3 regions of the Enterococcus sp. LJL120 genome follow, and region 2 is predicted to be linked to each of the others. Evidence: a T-box and tRNA genes for the amino acid it is inferred to sense, from the RefSeq annotation. Region 2 holds a T-box; the other regions hold tRNA genes.
What was found. A T-box is a leader RNA that pairs with one kind of tRNA and senses whether it is charged. The one in region 2 lies ahead of argS (arginine--tRNA ligase), so its partner is inferred to be a tRNA-Arg.
Positions count from the first base shown of each region.

Region 1 (6,062 bases), on a different contig from region 2:
TTGAAAAAATAACCGAAGGATTCTGCAACCGCATGTTTTTGCCGCAGCATCACTAATTCTGCTTCACTCATTTTGCGGCGAGCTGCCATGTGCAACGCACGACCAATACTGTGAATCACGCAATTGGCTTGGCTGATTAATCCCAGTACACCATGAATTGACGGTTCTTGCAACAATGACTCATAGGTTTGCCGACTCAACTGCTCCGGCACATAAAGTGCACGGTGTTCGCCGCCAGAATTTGCTGCCATCACAGCACTGACAGAGTTGGCTTGAACCGACAATGCTTCGCCGATACCACCTCTAGCCGGTACAAAAATATTGTGTCGCTGACTGGTTTCCAAGTTTTTCAAATGTTGGGCAACTTTTGCCATCGTCGTACCACCCATCACTGCGATAATATTTTCGCCGATGGGTAAATTAACATTTAATACATCCGACAAAGCAGAACCAAATTCCGAAATAATTTCTTCATGGAGATCACTATCTCCTTCAAGAATTAGACAACGTTCAATTGAAAATTGCTTGGCGATTTGCTGCTCTAGCTGATCCATGCCCTTCAAGTTGTTCATCAACTTTTCCAGCTGGCGAAAAACTTTTTGACCTTTTTTGGTTAAGGACATGCCGCTTTTCGAACTGTGGATTAACTCAAGCTCTTTTAATTCATCGGTCTCGGTGCGCAATACCCGCTCTGTCATTCCTAAATTATCGGCGAGACTTCGCCGGCCAATCGGTTGTTGCCAGTAGATAGCTCTCAGGACTTGCACGCGTTCTTGCAGAAGTTTAATCATTTCCGGAGCCACTGCTTCAATCAATTTCAAATCATCAAGCATTGTTTTCTCCTTAGTAGGACAATTTTTGTCCATAGTAGACTAAAAACGACCCATAGACCTCAAAAAAATTCGGATGGGAAAAATTTTTAACTTTTTCTTCCTCATTCCTACAAAAATTATTCTACCAGTTTGCCTCAAAAAAAACAACCGAAAGCCTATGTTTTTTTGTGAAAGAGTTGTAAAGTTTTTATGAAGCGAATTGTCAGAAAATTGCGAACTGTTTTGTGGAAAATAATTCGCTAAAATTTTTTATGCATCTGTTTCCTAACTACTTCTAAATACAAAAAAGAACCCGCAGAAAAGATTGACTTTTCTGCGGATTCAAGACAAAATGAATTTAGCTTTACGCGCCCTGAGGGAATCGAACCCCCGTCTCAAGAACCGGAATCTTACGTGATATCCACTACACTAAGGGCGCGGCACGAGTTATAGTTTATCCGACTTAGCAAAAAAAAACAAGAGGAAATTTTAAAAATATGAAATTTGAACAAAATTTTTCACAACAACAGCGGCAAACCCAAAAGCTGGCAATGACTCAGCAGCTTCAGCAATCCTTGCAGGTCCTGCAATTTAATACCGAAGAACTGGTAGATTACCTGGATAATATGGCCTTAGAAAATCCTTTGATTGAAGTGATCGAGCCAAGCTTTGTGGCAGATTATGGCCGCGGTTCTGGTGCCAGTCAAGCGGGTCTAGACATTATTAATCTGATCTCTCAAGACCGGATTTCTCTTTTTGAATATTTGATTCAGCAAATCCATTTAAATTATCGGGATACGTTTTTACGAAGTCTTGTTTTATATTTAGTAGAATATATTGATTTGAATGGCTATTTGAAAATTTCTTTAGAAGAAGCTGCGGAACAAACCGGTGCCGGTGCTATTGAGCTTTTGGATGCATTGACCTTGATTCAGCAATTAGAACCCGCTGGTGTGGGGGCCCGTGATTTACAAGAGTGCTTGATGCTGCAGACAGAGCGGGATGACTATGCCCCAGACCTAGCTTATATTATTTTAGAGGAAAATTTTGAAGACTTGGTTGCCCGGCGCTGGGAAAAAATTGCCAAAAAATTTGCGATTGAATTGAAGGATATTCAACAAATTTTTGATTATCTGCAAACCTTGACCCCTTCTCCCGGCAGTGGATTTAGCCAAGAAACCGAACAATATGTCGTGCCTGATCTATCCGTCAAAGTTGTTGAAGGCCAAATAAAAATCAGTTCCAACCGCAAAGGTCAACCGGAAATAAAATTTCAGGAAAAATATTTTTTACGGATGCAGGCTAAAGCGGATGATGAAACGCTGGCCTATTTAAAAGGCAAGCAGCAGGAATACCAAACGATGAAAAAAATGATGCAACAGCGGGGAGATACCATTTTGCGGGTCGGTACCGTGATTGCCCAAGTCCAACAGCAATTCTTTTTAGATGACCGACGTCCCTTGCGACCATTAACGATGAAGGAAGTCGCTGAAGAACTTGAGATTCACGAATCAACCGTCAGCCGCTCAGTTAATGGCAAATATCTAGAGACCGATTTTGGCATTTTTGAATTAAAAAATTTCTTTACCAATCGGATTAATGAAGCCGGCAGCGATGACCAAAGTGCAGATAGTGCCAAACAGGCCATTGCCCAATTAGTCGCTGAAGAAAATAAGCAAAAACCTTTATCGGATCAAAAAATTGTTGATTTATTAAAGGAAAAAGAGATTCAAATTTCCCGCCGAACAGTCACTAAATATCGGGAAGCATTAGGCATTCAAAGCTCCTCCAAGCGCAAAAGATTTGATGCCTAAAAGATATTGCCGGACTGTTACCACGTATTTTTTAAATAATTTCGATTTTAAGGAGTTCTATGACTATCTTCTTTGCAATCTGTATCGGTCTATCCATCGGTGTCATCGTTGGTTTTTTCAGCGGCGTGATTACCCGAAAACAAAAAAGTAAAGCACAAAAGACCAACAAACTCTTAAGCTTAATGCCACAACTAAAAAAAGCCAATCCCTATATCATTATGGCAGCTTTTCTACTTTTAGGCATTGGTCTTATTTGGACTGTTTATTACCTCGTTTTAGGCATTCTAGATCCAGCGCAAACCGGCTATGCCACGAATGTTTCGCAGCTGATTGTTTCAGTTTTAACCGTCTTCTCAATTATTGTCGCCTTCATTCAATTTCTGACAGAGAAAAAATAAACTGGTATTACTTGATGAATCCAACTTTTTTTCAACTCTTTCATTAACTATTAGTTTATTTTCAGACAGCTGGTCTGGCCTTCATTTTGAAGTGACTGCCAAAAATTACCTTTTTGGTTCGACTTTTAACAGTCGCTTCATGCAATTGAAGTCTAACAGCTGTCTTTTTTTAGATAATGGACAGCTTGTAAATTATTGTGTAAGCTAAGTTCAAGCTTAGCAAGTTTTTACTGAGTGAATAGCTATCAAAAGGCTGGCAGCAAAACAATCAACCCTATTATCGAGAAACGAAGGAAAGTGATTTTTTGACAGAGAATAAACAAGACCTGCGCTTTTATCGCACTAAACGCAATATCTTAAATGGTATGATAGCTTTATTAGAAAGAAAAAGCTTTGAAAAAATAACTGTGAAAGATATTTGTCAGGAAGCCGAAATCAGCCGCAGTGCCTTTTACTTACATTATGTTGATAAATATCAAATGATTGAGGCGTATCAAAAAGAATTGATTTCACAGATTAATCAAGCCACACTTCTTAAAGAAAATTTTAGCGTCAAACAGATAATTACTGAATTACTCACCTTCTTTACCACTGAAGGCAAATTGCTGGCTTTGCTGATTTCTGATCGAGGTTCAATCGAAATTCAAAATCATATCAAAGAAGCGATTACCGCCAATATGGTAGAAAATTTGCTGCCCCGCATTCAGAATATTCAGCTACAATCTCCCCTTGAACAAAAATATTTTATTGCCTATCTCAGCAGTGCGCAATTCGGTGTTTTTCAGGCTTGGATTAACGGTGGCCAGCAGGAATCACCTGCTGAAATGGCAGCCATCATCGCACAAATTAATAAATTCGACATTCGCTAAAAAATGCAAAATAAAAAAACTGCTCCAATAGTTTTAACAGAGAATAACTGAAACCAAAATTAGTTTCCATTACTCAGCTGTTTTTACTATTGGAACAGTTTTTTTACTGGCTATTCTTCTTTAGAAAACTCTTCGTCTTCATCCTCATCATCAAAGTCGTCATCATCATCGTCTACGATGGTTAAGTCTTCTTCAATGCTGCCCGGCAATTCTTCTTCATCATCGCCATTATCGTCAGCACCGATTTCCTTCAAGTCAGAATTGTATGCTGCGATTTCTTCATCGTCATCATCATCGTCGTCATCAAAGTCTTCATCGTCTTCATCAGCTAAATCAGTATCTTCAGGGTCATCGTCATTGTAGTCGATGGCATCTTCATCATCTGTGATAAAGGCGTTAACCTTTTTGCGTTTTTTACGACGAGGCGTTTCTTCATCTTCATCAATGGCTGGCGAAACTTCTTCATCAATCGAGTCAATCGCATACCATGAACGCAGCGCCCAACGGTTATCCCCTAAAGAGATAAAGCTACCGTCGATGTTTAAATCTGTATAAAATTGAGCTAAGGAGTCGCGAATTTCTAAGTCTGATTTACCAAGATAATTTTGAATCTCGTTTACCAAATCAGAAAAATCCATTACGTCAGCATTAGCCTCTAAGATTGCGTGAGCCACTTCAATCATTGACAACTCATTTTTATTTAATCCTTCAAATACACTTAATTCCAAAGGGTACACGTCCTTTCGCAGTCTATCCTTTATCATACAAAATACTGCCTTAAAATGCAATATTTAGTTCGTCAAAAGGCCAATTAATTTTATTTTGAAATTCACTCCATGCATCAAGCCGTAAATTTCAAAATAAACTGATACTCACCGATTTGTTCCCCCATTGAAAATAAGTCATAATCAACTGAAACTTCTCCAGAAACTGGCCGGTCTCGTAAACTAAAATGCAGATTTTTTGCGTAGGTCGTCAATAAAAACATCCCGTAAATCGTTCGATAGCTAGTTTCTAATTTTTCCTGATAACCAAAGCGCAGTCGTGTACGAACATCGCCGTTGCGGGATAATTGAACTTTACCGTCGGGATAAACTTTCACGGTCACCGGCACCTCTCGGCCATCCTCCTGTGCTTCTTTATAACGAATATAAAAGGTTGTACCAATTTGAACGATTTGACCGGGGATTTCAAAGTTGAATTCTTCAACTTGACCTTGTTGTTTAATTTTTGTCTGTACGATAATTGATACAGGAATACTTTGTGTTAAATCCATAATTCTGATGCTCCTTTATTCAACTTACTTATCTAGTCCTATTTTCGATAGAAAGTCAGTATTTGTCAATCATTTGCGATTATTTTGCTGGAATCCTCGCCTTTTTATAAAAAAACCGAAACAGAATGCAAAAAATCATGATTTTCAGCGATTCCATTTTGACAATCTGCCCACTTCATGTGAAAATCGAGTTATTAAAAGGAGTCGAATAACCTTTATGAAAAATATGATTGTCTTGGATCAAGCTATTTTAGCGCCGACTGCGGCCTTTGAACCTTTTGCTTTAACGGATACTTTAACGGAATTTGCCGGCGAAAATCAGCAAGCATTTTTACATTTTTGGCAATTGCCAAATTGTTTTATTTTAGGCATGAAAGATACGCGAGTGACAGACTTGGCAGCTGGTATCGAGGTGATTCAGGCTGCCGATTATCAGCCGGTCATTCGCAATGCAGGGGGCTTAGGTGTGATTGCTGATGCGGGCATTTTAAATGTCTCGCTGATTGTACCAAAGGCTGATTTATCGATTGATGGCGGCTATGAATTAATGACCGCCCTCGTTAAAGCGGCCTTCCCCACCAAAAAGGAAATTATCGCCAAAGAAATTGCTGATTCATATTGTCCGGGAAAATTTGATCTCAGCATAGAGGATTTAAAATTTGCGGGCATTGCCCAGCGGCGAATCAAAAATGGCATTGCTGTGATGATGTACCTCAGTGTCACTGGCAATCAGCTGGCTCGTGGCGAAATGGTCAAAGAATTTTATCAAACGAGTCTCAAAGAGCGCTTTGGTCTTGAAGGCTATCCGGCCGTGCGCCCTGCCAGTATGGAAAACTTACCAGTCTTACTCGGGGAAAACTTGACAGTGCTAGCTTGCAAGGAACGCTTTTTAA
Region 1 covers NZ_JBTXLV010000008.1:86,605-92,666, forward strand. The annotation lists gene ACYSNU_RS13940 (sugar-binding transcriptional regulator) at 1-833, opposite strand, end outside; tRNA gene ACYSNU_RS13945 (tRNA-Arg) at 1,180-1,251, opposite strand; gene rpoN (RNA polymerase factor sigma-54) at 1,310-2,626, shown strand; gene ACYSNU_RS13955 (hypothetical protein) at 2,686-3,024, shown strand; gene ACYSNU_RS13960 (TetR/AcrR family transcriptional regulator) at 3,330-3,893, shown strand; gene rpoE (DNA-directed RNA polymerase subunit delta) at 4,004-4,621, opposite strand; gene ACYSNU_RS13970 (YwiB family protein) at 4,735-5,169, opposite strand; gene ACYSNU_RS13975 (lipoate--protein ligase family protein) at 5,387-6,062, shown strand, end outside.
Region 1: it has a tRNA-Arg gene. The T-box ahead of argS (arginine--tRNA ligase) is inferred to sense a tRNA for this amino acid. The anticodon was not compared.

Region 2 (6,062 bases):
CAGTTACAAATTTTTTCATAGTTATCACCCTTTCAATTATTCTAGACCTCTTTATTATGAAGGAAATCTTAAAAAATTACTAGTGAAAGGCAATTCTTGAGAAAAAAATTCTGAGAGCTTCTTTAAAAAAAGCAGATGTGCTACAATTAGCTGAATAACAAGAAGAAGGGGTCATTTATGATTACTTTAGGGATTGATACAGCCAATCAGCCCTTAGCAGTTGGGCTGATTCAAGACGGGAAAATTTTAGGGGAAATTCAAACAGCAGTCAAAAAAAATCACAGCCTGACTTTAATGCCTGCAATAGAAGAGTTGACGGCTGCGGTCGGTTTGAAACCCGCAGAGATTGACCGGATTGGTGTGGCGCAAGGGCCTGGCTCATATACAGGATTAAGAATCGGTGTCACAATTGCCAAAACGTTAGCTTATACCTTAAAAAAAGAATTAGTTGGCATCTCCAGCCTAAAAATAATTGCCGCCAATTGCCACAATGTGAAGGGCTGGCTAGTACCACTATTTGATGCTCGTCGAGAAAATGTCTATGCGGGAATCTATCAATGGCAGCAGGGAGAATTAATTGAAGTTTTAGCTGACCAACACATTGCTTTAGCGGAACTTTTAGAAAAAATTCCACCAGAACAAGAGGTTTATTTTGTTGGAGTGGATACCGAAAAATTTTTAGACAAACTTCAGGGCAATCCTTTGTGGACCATAAATCCCATTGCAGAATGGGATTTGCCAAGAGGAACCGTAGCAGCCGCCTTGGCAGCCGCGGGGGAGCCAGTAACAGATATCCACGGCTTTTTACCCGATTATTTGAAACGGGTAGAGGCCGAAGAAAACTGGTTGAAAACCCATCATGAGAACGGGGAAAATTATGTTGAAAAAATTTAAAGAATTTCTTCAACTCTTTTTTTCCAAACGAGAGCCACTGACATATCCTCAGCAGCAGGTAACCATTCATGGGCAACTTTATTTAGCTCGTCAGCTTGAGGTTTTAGATGTGGATCAAGTTTTTGCCTTGGAGGGGGAAGTTTATTTTAATGAGCATCCCTGGACAAGAGGCGCTTATATCCATGAGCTGCGCCAAAGCAAGCATAAACTGTATTTAGGTTTATTTTTAGACAGCCAGTTATTGGGCTTTGTCGGTTGTCGGGTGGCCAGCGGCGATTGCCATATTACTAATGTTGCAGTCAAGCCAACTTTGCAAAGTAGCGGCTTGGGCTCATGGCTGATTGACGAAGTCGAAAAATTTGCTATAATGTGGCAATGTGAGAGTATGAGTTTGGAAGTTAGAGTTAGCAATCTCAGCGCTCAGCGGCTGTATCGTCGCAAAGGGTTTGTATCAAGAAAAGTTAAATACAATTACTATGATGACAGTGCTGAAGATGCACTGGACATGGTGAAATATCTTTAAGTGAGGGATTGGCAGTGTTAGTCAATAAACATTTTCTGCCGGCAGAAAAATTAGCTCCTAAGTTATGGCAAATGGCAGAAGCCAGCTATCAATTTGGAGCGCCGTGGCAGGAAAATGAATTTCTAGCTGATTTAAGTTTAGGTCACAGTGAGTACGTAATTTTTGTGGAGGATGATTTGATTTTAGGTTTTCTTGGTTATCATTGGGTCGTTGATGAAGCGGAGATTACTAATCTGGTTGTCAATCAAGCAGAAAAGCATCAAGGTGTCGGCAATCGTTTAATTTGTGAGCTGATGGATCAGGTAGGCAGTAAAGGTGTCGAGCATGTCTATTTAGAAGTGCGGGCCTCCAATGAAGCCGCCCAGAAATTATACAAGAAAAATAAATTTGTTGCTGTGGGCAAACGGAAACACTATTATCAAAACCCTCAGGAAGATGGAATTGTGATGTCAGGAAAGGTGCGCATTGAAAAATGTCAAAAGTTAAGAGCTTAATTTTGGCGATTGAAAGCAGCTGTGATGAAACCAGCGTCGCCGTTGTCGAAAACGGCGAAAAAATTTTAGCCAACATTGTCGCATCGCAAATAAAAAGTCACCGTCGTTTTGGCGGCGTCGTGCCAGAGGTTGCTAGTCGTCATCATGTGGAACAGATTACTTTGTGTATTGATGATGCGTTGGCGGAGGCAGAAATTGAACCACAAGATTTATCAGCCGTCGCCGTAACTTATGGCCCCGGTTTGGTGGGAGCCTTGTTAATTGGCGTATCAGCGGCAAAAGCGTTTGCTTGGGCATATGATTTACCGTTAATTCCAGTCAACCATATGGCAGGACATATCTATGCGGCTAAATATGTGCAGCCGTTAAAGTTCCCGCTTTTAGCTTTACTAGTCAGCGGCGGGCATACCGAATTAGTTTATATGGTTGAAGATGGTTCTTATGAAATCATCGGCGAGACTCGTGATGATGCAGCTGGTGAAGCCTATGATAAAGTCGGCCGCATTTTAGACCTGCCTTATCCCAGCGGAAAAGCTTTAGATGAATTGGCTCATCAAGGAAAAGATACTTATCATTTTCCGCGGGCAATGCTACAAGAAGACAATTTAGATTTTAGTTTTAGCGGTTTAAAGAGCGCTTTTATTAATTTAGTTCACAATGCGCAACAACGGGAAGAAATGTTAATTCCTGAAGATTTAGCAGCCAGCTTTCAAGCCAGTGTGGTGGATGTCTTAGTCGGCAAAACTAAAAAAGCCTTGGCTAGCTATCCCGTTAAGCAATTAATTATTGCTGGCGGTGTTGCTGCCAACCAAGGTTTAAGAGCAGGCATGACTGAAATGATGGCTGAAAATTATCCGGAAATTGAACTGTTAATTCCGCCATTGCGTTTATGCGGTGATAATGCGGCTATGATTGGCGCTGCTGGCTATATTGAATTTAAAAAGCAGCATCTAGCTAATATGGCTTTGAATGCCAAGCCAAGTTTGACATTTTAAAATGAATCCTGTGGTTTTTCTAGAAATTTCCGCAGGAGTCTGCTATAATTTTGGCAGTTAAAAAATGTCTGTTACGACAAAAGAGTAACGATTACAGATTTTCACAGCGAGTTTAGATTTGGTGGGAGCTAAACAAAAATGTAATGGTGAAACGCCCTTGTCAGATTCTGTTTGCAGACGGCAGCTACCGTTATCAGCATAAAGTTGGCCGCAATTGCGGCAATCAGAGTGGTACCGCGGGAAATTCTCGTCTCTAGTTCTGTCAGTTTTAGAGCTGACAGTCTTAGAGGCGTTTTTTTTTACTTATTTATTTTGTTAAGGGGAGAAATTTTATGAACAATCAAGAAATCGTGGCAAAGGTCATCTTTGATGTTGTCAAAGAACATTTGTCATTAGCCGAAGTCCAAAAATTATTGGAAACACCCAAGTCAGTTGACCATGGCGATGTGGCCTTTCCAGCCTTTGCTCTAGCCAAGGCTTTTCGCAAAGCGCCGCAGCAAATTGCGGCTGACTTAAAAGAGCAGATTAACGGGGAAGCCTTTGAAAAAATTGAAGTCGTGGGACCTTATTTAAATTTCTTTATGGATAAAGGTCAAGTCACTGAAAAAACGTTGAAGGCCGTAATTGAAGCCGGCGAACATTTCGGCGACAGCACAATTGGTGAAAATGGCAATGTCACGATTGACATGTCTTCGCCCAATATTGCAAAACCAATCTCAATGGGCCATTTGCGCTCAACGGTTATCGGCAACTCGATTGCCCTAATCATGAAAAAAATTGGCTACAACCCGATTCGGATCAATCATTTGGGGGACTGGGGCACGCAATTTGGTAAATTGATTGTGGCTTATAAAAAATGGGGTAGCGAAGAAGCAGTGCGGGCGACACCGATTACTGAGTTGCTGCGCCTTTATGTACAATTCCACGAAGAAGCAGAAACAGATAAAGCTTTGGAAGATGAAGCGCGGGCTTGGTTTAAACGCTTAGAGGAAAACGATGAAGAAGCGTTGCGTCTATGGAAATGGTTTAGAGAAGAATCGCTAAAAGAATTCAACAAAATTTATGACATGTTGGAAATTTCTTTTGATTCTTTAAACGGAGAAGCCTTCTACAATGATAAAATGGCTGAAGTTGTTACTCTATTAGAGGAAAAACATCTATTAAAAGAAAATCAAGGGGCAGAAATTGTCGATTTGTCTGCCTATGACTTAAACCCAGCCTTAATCCGTAAATCTGATGGGGCAACTTTATATATTACCCGAGATTTAGCGGCGGCTATTTATCGTAAACGGACCTATGATTTTGCCAAATCGTTGTATATTGTAGGGAACGAACAAAGCAATCACTTTAAACAATTAAAAGCTGTTCTCAAAGAGCTAGGTTTTGATTGGTCAGACGAGATGGTCCACGTGCCCTTTGGTTTAATTACTCAAGGTGGTAAGAAACTATCCACCCGTAAAGGTAAAATTGTTTTATTAGAAGAAGTTTTAAACGAAGCAATTGCATCTGCCAATGAACAAATTACCGAAAAAAATCCTGACCTCGCCAACAAGGATGAAGTGGCCAAACAAGTTGGGGTTGGAGCGGTAGTTTTCCACGATTTGAAAAATGATCGCTTAAATAATTTTGATTTTAATTTAGAAGAGGTTGTCCGCTTTGAAGGGGAAACCGGTCCTTACGTGCAATACACCTATGCTCGAGCGATGAGCATTTTACGGAAGGCTGACTTTGTTGCCGATGCCGAGAAGTCATATACTTTGGCTGACCCTGAAAGCTGGGAAGTCGTAAAATTATTACAAAAATATCCTGAAACAGTTTTGCAGGCGGCTAACAATTTTGAACCGTCAGTGATTGCTAAGCATGCGATTAAATTAGCGCAGGCCTTTAATAAATACTATGCCCAAACTAAAATCTTAGTCGATGACAATGAAAAAGAAGCTCGTCTAGCACTGGTTTATGCGCTGACAACCTTATTAAAAGAAGATTTACGTTTGCTGGGTGTTCACGCACCACAGGAAATGTAGGACAAACTTAAAAGCTTAATGCCTTTGACATACGAATTCCTCTAACAGTTTTTTCTAGACTGTTAGAGGCTCTTCATAAATCTAGGCGTTAAGCTTTTTTTATCCGTTAATTCCAAAAGCCAATGCGCCGCGAGGAATCTTTAGCGGCTTTTTTTAACAGCGGCACCAGTTGCTGAACTTTTTGTGGATTCAAGCGTTGGGAATCTCCGACTAAAGAAATGGAAGCGACGACCGTTTCAGTATAATCTCTAACGGGAACTGCTAAAGAAGAAACGCCGACGGTTAACTCGTCTTTACTATAAGCAAAACCGGCTTGCCGAATTTTCCCCAACTCTTCGGCAAATTGTAAAGGATTAACAATTGTTGAGGGCGTATAAGCTGTCAGGGTTCGTTCACTTAATTTATCTAAGGGTGAAGGATCTTGAAAGGCTAATAAAAGTTTTCCTGAGCTAGTTGCATGGGCCGGATTGCGCCGACCGAGATGAGTTTTCATTTTTGTGTGGCTGGCGGATTCTTCTTTAAAAATATAAATAATCTCCCAGTCATCTAAAACTGCTATGTGGCCGCTCTCATTTGTTTTGACGACTAATTGGCTAAGGATCGGTGACAATTCCTGCTGGATGGTAATAGAGCTTAGTGCAACGCCCGCCAAGGTTAGTAAAGACAAGCCTAAAAGATAAGACTGTTGATCTTTAGCTTTGCGGACGAAGCCTTCATTAGCCAAGGTGTTTAAAGTTCGGCTGACAGCACTTTTCGATAAGCCAGTCTGCTTGCTTAATTCAGTCACCCGCCATTTACTTTTTTCAACGGTAAAACATTTTAAAATCAATAATGCATTTTTTACAGATTGCAGTTCTTGTGTCATCAGAACCCTCCTGTTTCTCTATATGCAACACGATAGGAAATTCTTTAAAATGTAATCGCTTACTATAGAAGTATTTTAAACTAAAAAACAAAAAAAATAAATCTTGTTGCTTATAAAGGGAAGCGGGGCTTTTGCATTTTGACAAAGCTTCGTATCATAAGGGCATAGACAAGCGAGAAATGATGATTAACAAGACTGTAAAGGAGGAGCGGAATGAAGTTTGATGCAGAAAAGTTAGCAGATTTTTTGGCAGCAGCCTTCCAAAGT
Region 2 covers NZ_JBTXLV010000004.1:313,791-319,852, reverse strand. The annotation lists gene ACYSNU_RS08925 (DUF3042 family protein) at 1-19, opposite strand, end outside; gene tsaB (tRNA (adenosine(37)-N6)-threonylcarbamoyltransferase complex dimerization subunit type 1 TsaB) at 178-894, shown strand; gene rimI (ribosomal protein S18-alanine N-acetyltransferase) at 878-1,417, shown strand; gene rimI (ribosomal protein S18-alanine N-acetyltransferase) at 1,432-1,911, shown strand; gene tsaD (tRNA (adenosine(37)-N6)-threonylcarbamoyltransferase complex transferase subunit TsaD) at 1,890-2,906, shown strand; T-box leader at 2,968-3,164, shown strand; gene argS (arginine--tRNA ligase) at 3,239-4,930, shown strand; gene ACYSNU_RS08895 (IclR family transcriptional regulator) at 5,037-5,795, opposite strand; gene ACYSNU_RS08890 (2-keto-4-pentenoate hydratase) at 6,009-6,062, shown strand, end outside.

Region 3 (6,062 bases), on a different contig from region 2:
TGCCCGCGGCGAAAAATTTATGGCCAATATGCCAACTGAAGAAGTCTTTACCGCTCCTGATGCAAATCGCGTTGATGGCGTTGTTTCCAGCACTAAGCCATTAAGTTATGCTGGCACTACCCTTTTAGGTATGAAATTTACCTTTAAAGATGGCAAAGTTGTTGATTTTTCAGCCGAACAAGGCCAAGAAGTTTTAGCAAAATTATTGGCAATTGACGAAGGCGCCAAACATTTAGGCGAAGTCGCTTTAGTGCCTGACCCTTCACCAATTTCCCAATCTGGTATTACTTTTTACAATACTCTATTCGATGAAAATGCTTCAAATCATTTAGCCTTAGGTTCAGCCTATGCCTTTAGCATCGAAGGCGGCACCGAAATGTCCGAAGAAGAATTAATTGCTGCCGGTTTAAACCGCAGCCACACCCACGTCGACTTCATGATTGGCTCCTCGCAGATGAACATCGACGGCATCAAAGCCGATGGCACCCGCGTACCTGTTTTCAGAAATGGTGATTGGGCGTAAATAAACGCTTTCGATTGCTTAAAAAAGAAAATGCGCTGTCGGATAAAATCCACAGTGCATTTTTTTCGGCTCTATAATTTATGGGACTGATGAATCAAAATTGATTCCTCAGCCCCATTTTTATTTTTAGGTATTAAAAAACATATCGTTCTCTAGTATGATTAAATCACGACAAATAATTAACTGAGAGGACGATATGCTCTATGAATAATTCTATCAAAAAAATGCTTCGGATTACAGATAAACATTTAGAGATTACAGATATTTCTTACGAAACATTAAAGGACAAACAACACATAGTGATCGAAGCGACGCTTTCTCCTCCACCTCATGCTTGTAAAAATTGTGGCTCTTCTGTGACAGATGGTGAAGGTAATATGATTATCGTTAAAAATGGCAAGAAGAAGACAAGGATTCGTTTTGATGAATTCAATCATCTTCCTATGGTCATGCGTTTGAAAAAGCAACGCTATACATGCAAAAATTGCCATAGTCACTGGACCGCACAAAGCTATCTGGTGGCGCCGAGGCATTCCATAGCGAATCATGTAAAGTATAAAATTATCGCTCTATTGGCTGAGGAGGTTTCCTTAACCTTTATCGCTAAGTTTTGTCACGTCTCTTTATCAACTGTTATTCGTATCTTAAAAGAGCTGAAATGCTACTTACCTAATCATTCAAAAAGGCTCCTTCCGCAAGTTCTCATGGTGGATGAATTTCGTTCCCACACCTCGACTGAAGACAAAATGAGTTTCATTTGTGCCGATGGCACAGATGGCAAGTTAGTGGATATTTTATCCACACGCAAGTTGCCACAGCTAACTTCTAATTTTGAAAAATGTGTCAATCCAGAAGAAGTAAACTATTTAGTGACGGACATGAATGCAGCTTACTTCCAGCTCACAAAAAAGGTTTTTCCAAATGCAAAATTAGTCATTGATCGTTTCCATATCGTCAAACATATGAATCAAACATTCCAAGATTTTCGTATTCAATCAATGAAAAAACTAATTGATACAGGTCATAAAGCTGAAGCACAAAAGTTAAAAACAAACCGGCGCGATCTTACAAAAGATAGACAGACAATTAATCATTTTGAATATAAATCTTGGCGTAGTTTTCGTTTGCCTCGGTATCCTTATCTCACAGAGGCAATGATGATTGACCGATTACTTTCCTGTTCACCGTCTCTTAAAGAAGCTTATGAAGCTTTTCATGAACTACAAGATGCCTTTCGAGGCAAGGACCATGAATTGTTTTTCACTTTATTAAAAGGGCTGCCTGAAACATTGGATCAAGAATTCAGGCTAAAACTTCAAAACCTTCTTAACTATGAGGAAGGCATTCGTAACGCCATGATTTATCTCTATTCTAATGGTAAAATCGAGGCAAAGAATACGCATATTAAAACACTGAAACGTGTATCTTATGGATTTAAATCATTTGAGAATATGAAAATAGGAATCTTTATGATGAATCAGTTGATTAAAGTAAAATAACAAAAAATCCAAAGTAGAAAGAGTCTGCTCCCTACTTTGGATTCATTTTAATCGAACTCATCAGTCCTTATTGACAAAGAGCCATTTTTTCTAGAACTTTTGGCTCTTTTAAAGCAATCTCCATTAAAAAGCTGAAAAAAGCTCAATCACTTTATCGTATAAAATATTTGGCACATTTTGTACACAAAAAGCCTTTAAATCAACGTTTAAAGGCTAATTTCTACGTCCCCTGCCGGAATCGAACCAGCAACTAATCCTTAGGAGGGACTTGTTATATCCATTTAACTAAGGGGACAAATACTTTACTATTTTATCTTTGCAAAATGTTTATGTCAAACGCTTTTAAGGTTATAATGATATAGTAATTAAAATTTTGGAGGTTTTAAAATGGTAAAAAGATTAATTAGCGCATTTTCTAGCGAAATCGCTAACATGACAGCAGCTGAGTTGAAACAATCAATTAAAGCTAGTGAAGGCCGGACAATTGCGGTAGAAAATGTTGTCTTGGCTTCACCGGCAGCTGGCGATATTACTAATGCAGAAGTGGTTAGTGCCTATGGAGCCGATTTAATTTTGCTAAACGCCTTTGATTGTTTCCGTCCGATTGTTTTTGGGATGCCTGGCACTACTGTTGAAGGTTCTTTTGCACAATTGATGAATCCAGATGCGGAAGTTGAAAATCCGATTCCTACTTTGAAAAAATTAACGGGTCGACCAATTGGAATCAATCTTGAACCAATTGCTTTTTCAGATCATATGCTAAGCGAACGAATTTCAATTAGCTCTGGTCGAACTAGCTCACCAGAAACAATCCAAAAAGCTGAGGAAATGGGCGTTGATTTCATTTGTTTTACTGGAAATCCTGGAACTGGTGTGACCAATGCAGCGATTGCGGATGCTGTTAAAGTTGCTAAACAACATTTCAGCGGCTTAATTATTGCTGGTAAAATGCATTCGGCCGGCTCAAGTGAACCTGTTGTGACACCCGAAGCTGTTGAAGCTTACGCAAAAGCTGGCGCAGATATTTTATTACTGCCGGCTGTCGGAACAATTCAAGGTTTCACAGAAAAACATTTAATTGAAGCTGTTGAAATTGCGAAAAGCTATGACTTGTTAACGATGACAGCAATCGGAACTAGTCAAGAAAGTGCCCGTCCGGAAACCATTCGTCAGATGGCGATTGTTAATAAAACTTGTGGCGTCGATATCCAACACATCGGGGATGCCGGTTTTGGCGGAATGACTTTACCAGAAAATATTTACGAAATGTCAATTGCTATCCGCGGATTGCGCCATACAATTAATCGTATCGGCCGTTCAGTAAATCGTTAAAATTCTTTAAGAATAGGCAAAAAACTTTTAATCTGACTCTTCAGTTGCTATCATAATTACAAGGACCAAAAAAATTTGAACAGTCTTGCTCCTTCATCACGAGTGAGGTAACTGAAATTAGGAGTGATCGAAGATGAAAAAAACGTCAGAAGAAATCTACGCTAAACGTTTCCATCAGTCAAAAGTCAGTCGCGAGTTAGTTATCAAGGCCGCTCTCAAAAATTTCCACGAAGATCCTGAAAATCAACGTCCCAAAACCAAAATTCGTTATAAATTAACCAAATCAGCTCGACTTTTTGAGTAATTTGCTTTCTTTTAAAACTAAATAGTTCCAAATAAAAAAACGTCGATTTGCCTCAACAGCAGTCGACGTTTTTGATTTTCTCAGAAATTTATAAACAAGAGAAAAAATAGAATATTCCTAGTGATTTTACTGTTTTGTATTAGAGCTTTTAGATTTTGTTTTTACATCTAGTAAAAGCTAAAATTTTTTCAAGCATAAAAACTAATCCCAACTATAAGAAACCCCTGCTTAAAAATAATCCTCCAAAATTGGTTTTTGCGGCAAAATGCGTTGGTCCAAATCAGCTAATAAATCTTCTGGAGCTTGAATTTTCTCGAAAAATTTTAGCTCCTCACCAGAACGAAAACCTAGCATCAATTGCGTCAAACCTTGAATATCACAGGTCAAAGTACTGAGTTCAGCCTGCAGATTGTCAGAAACAATCTGGCAGTCCCCATTAGCAGAAATCGTGATTTGATATTTACCAGTATTCCAAGGAGCGTAGCGATCTTCAGTCAGCTCCAAAATAAAATTTAAGTTCGTTGCCGCCGCTAAAAAAGGATATTCCTCTAAGAAATTAGCTGCATTGACGATTCTACCCATCATTTCTGGTCGAATCGACACCTGCAACGCTGGTTTAGCAAAAAGAAAATTTAAGTTGCTATCACTTTTTCCAGTTTCATAATGAAATTTTTCAAAGGAATCGCGATGACTGCCACAATAATTCGCCAAGCTCCAAAAAGCCGCTGCCGTCAAATATTCCCATTCGATAATCGTGAACTGACCTTCATCAAAACGATAAGCCAGATAGCCTTTAGCTAGGCCCTCTTCATCAAAATAGACCGCATATTGACTATGGTGATGCATCTCAAACTTGTATTGATACCACCAGTCTGCTCTTTTTACTGGGCCCACTTGATTTGCCATAACTGCTTCATAAACATTTTTGATATCAGCCTGAGCCTCTTGAAAATTTAGCCGCTTCACTGTGCCCACTTGATTATTTGCTTTCGGCCAATCTGAACCGGCAATCTCGTAAATTGTTTTTTCAAACAAATACTCATAACCATAACGACGATAAAAGGGATAGGAAAATGGCGCTAAATAAGTTAAAGCCACACCCGCTTGATTCAAGTCATTCAGCATTTTTTCCATCAACTTGTTAATGCCCCCCTGACCACGATATTCTGGATAAGAGGAGACCGTGCCGATACCGGCCATCTTGAACAATTTAGGGCCAATCCAAATATCAAAAGGCGTCGCTTGTAACTGACTGGCCAAAACATCATCGACCAAATGCCCATAATTCCACGAATGCTCAACCAGGCAATCAAAGCGCTGCCGAACTTCCGGTGTATCTGTTGAACGAAACGCATATTTCCCCAGCTCAAACATTTCTCGGTTACGATTTTCAATCAAACCTGTAGTCTCCATAAGTCACCTCGTAAAAATTTTTCTGCTACTTCAGTAATTAAATTCCCTTTTATTCTAACATAAAGCACAATAAGAAGATTCCATACAACAAAAAAGAGCCTATAACGATAGTTACTTAACAGATATTTTCGAATAAATAGCTAGCGCTGCTTACTTCTGGGGTCAAGTAAAGGCTCATGCTTGCCTCCCTATTTGCCTTTTAGCAAGTAGAGCTCGATAAATTTAATCTGTATTTACTAATGTTATAGTCTCTCCTTGAAAACTATTCGAGCTTATTTACAATAGAATTCAATTGTATTACTGCTCTCATAAAAACTTAAAAACCATTATTTTCTGTTAGTTCCTTAAACCACAACCCACTCTTTTTCAAAGAACGAGCAAAATTGTTTTCTAAATCTACTCGATAAAACCCATAACGATTTTTATAGGCATTTAACCATGACCAACAATCAACAAAAGTCCATGTATGGTAACCAAAACAATTACTACCTTCAGTAATTCCTCGATGTAACTCAGCTAAATGTTCCTCCATAAATTCAATTCGATAATCATCTTGTACCATACCATCTTGAATAAATTTTTCTTCACCTTCGACACCCATGCCGTTTTCTGATACATACCATGGAATATTTCCATATTCATTTTTAATTAACATAGCCATATCGTATAATGCTTTGGGATAAATTTCCCATCCTCGATAAGGATTCATTCGGCGTTCTGGCCAAATATATGGTTCAAATAAATCTTCGAGCGAAGTGATTGGATAATTAGGATTACTTGGAGCCTGAACCCGCATCGGTTGATAATAGTTTAATCCAAGAAAATCAACAGGATATTCTTTAATTAGCGTTTTATCCCCTTCTTGAGTTTGTGGTGTCAATCCAGCTGCTTTAATCAAGTCAATTAGCTTGTTAGGTATCTCTCCTAGAACACAAGGATCAATAAAACTTTTAATTGCAATCAAATCTGCATATTCTTTTGCTTGTAAATC
Region 3 covers NZ_JBTXLV010000001.1:501,479-507,540, reverse strand. The annotation lists gene ACYSNU_RS02550 (aminopeptidase) at 1-523, shown strand, start outside; gene ACYSNU_RS02545 (ISL3 family transposase) at 727-2,022, shown strand; tRNA gene ACYSNU_RS02540 (tRNA-Arg) at 2,246-2,317, opposite strand; gene ACYSNU_RS02535 (DUF7916 family protein) at 2,410-3,354, shown strand; gene ACYSNU_RS02530 (hypothetical protein) at 3,488-3,658, shown strand; gene ACYSNU_RS02525 (GNAT family N-acetyltransferase) at 3,887-5,071, opposite strand; gene ACYSNU_RS02520 (glycoside hydrolase family 1 protein) at 5,388-6,062, opposite strand, start outside.
Region 3: it has a tRNA-Arg gene. The T-box ahead of argS (arginine--tRNA ligase) is inferred to sense a tRNA for this amino acid. The anticodon was not compared.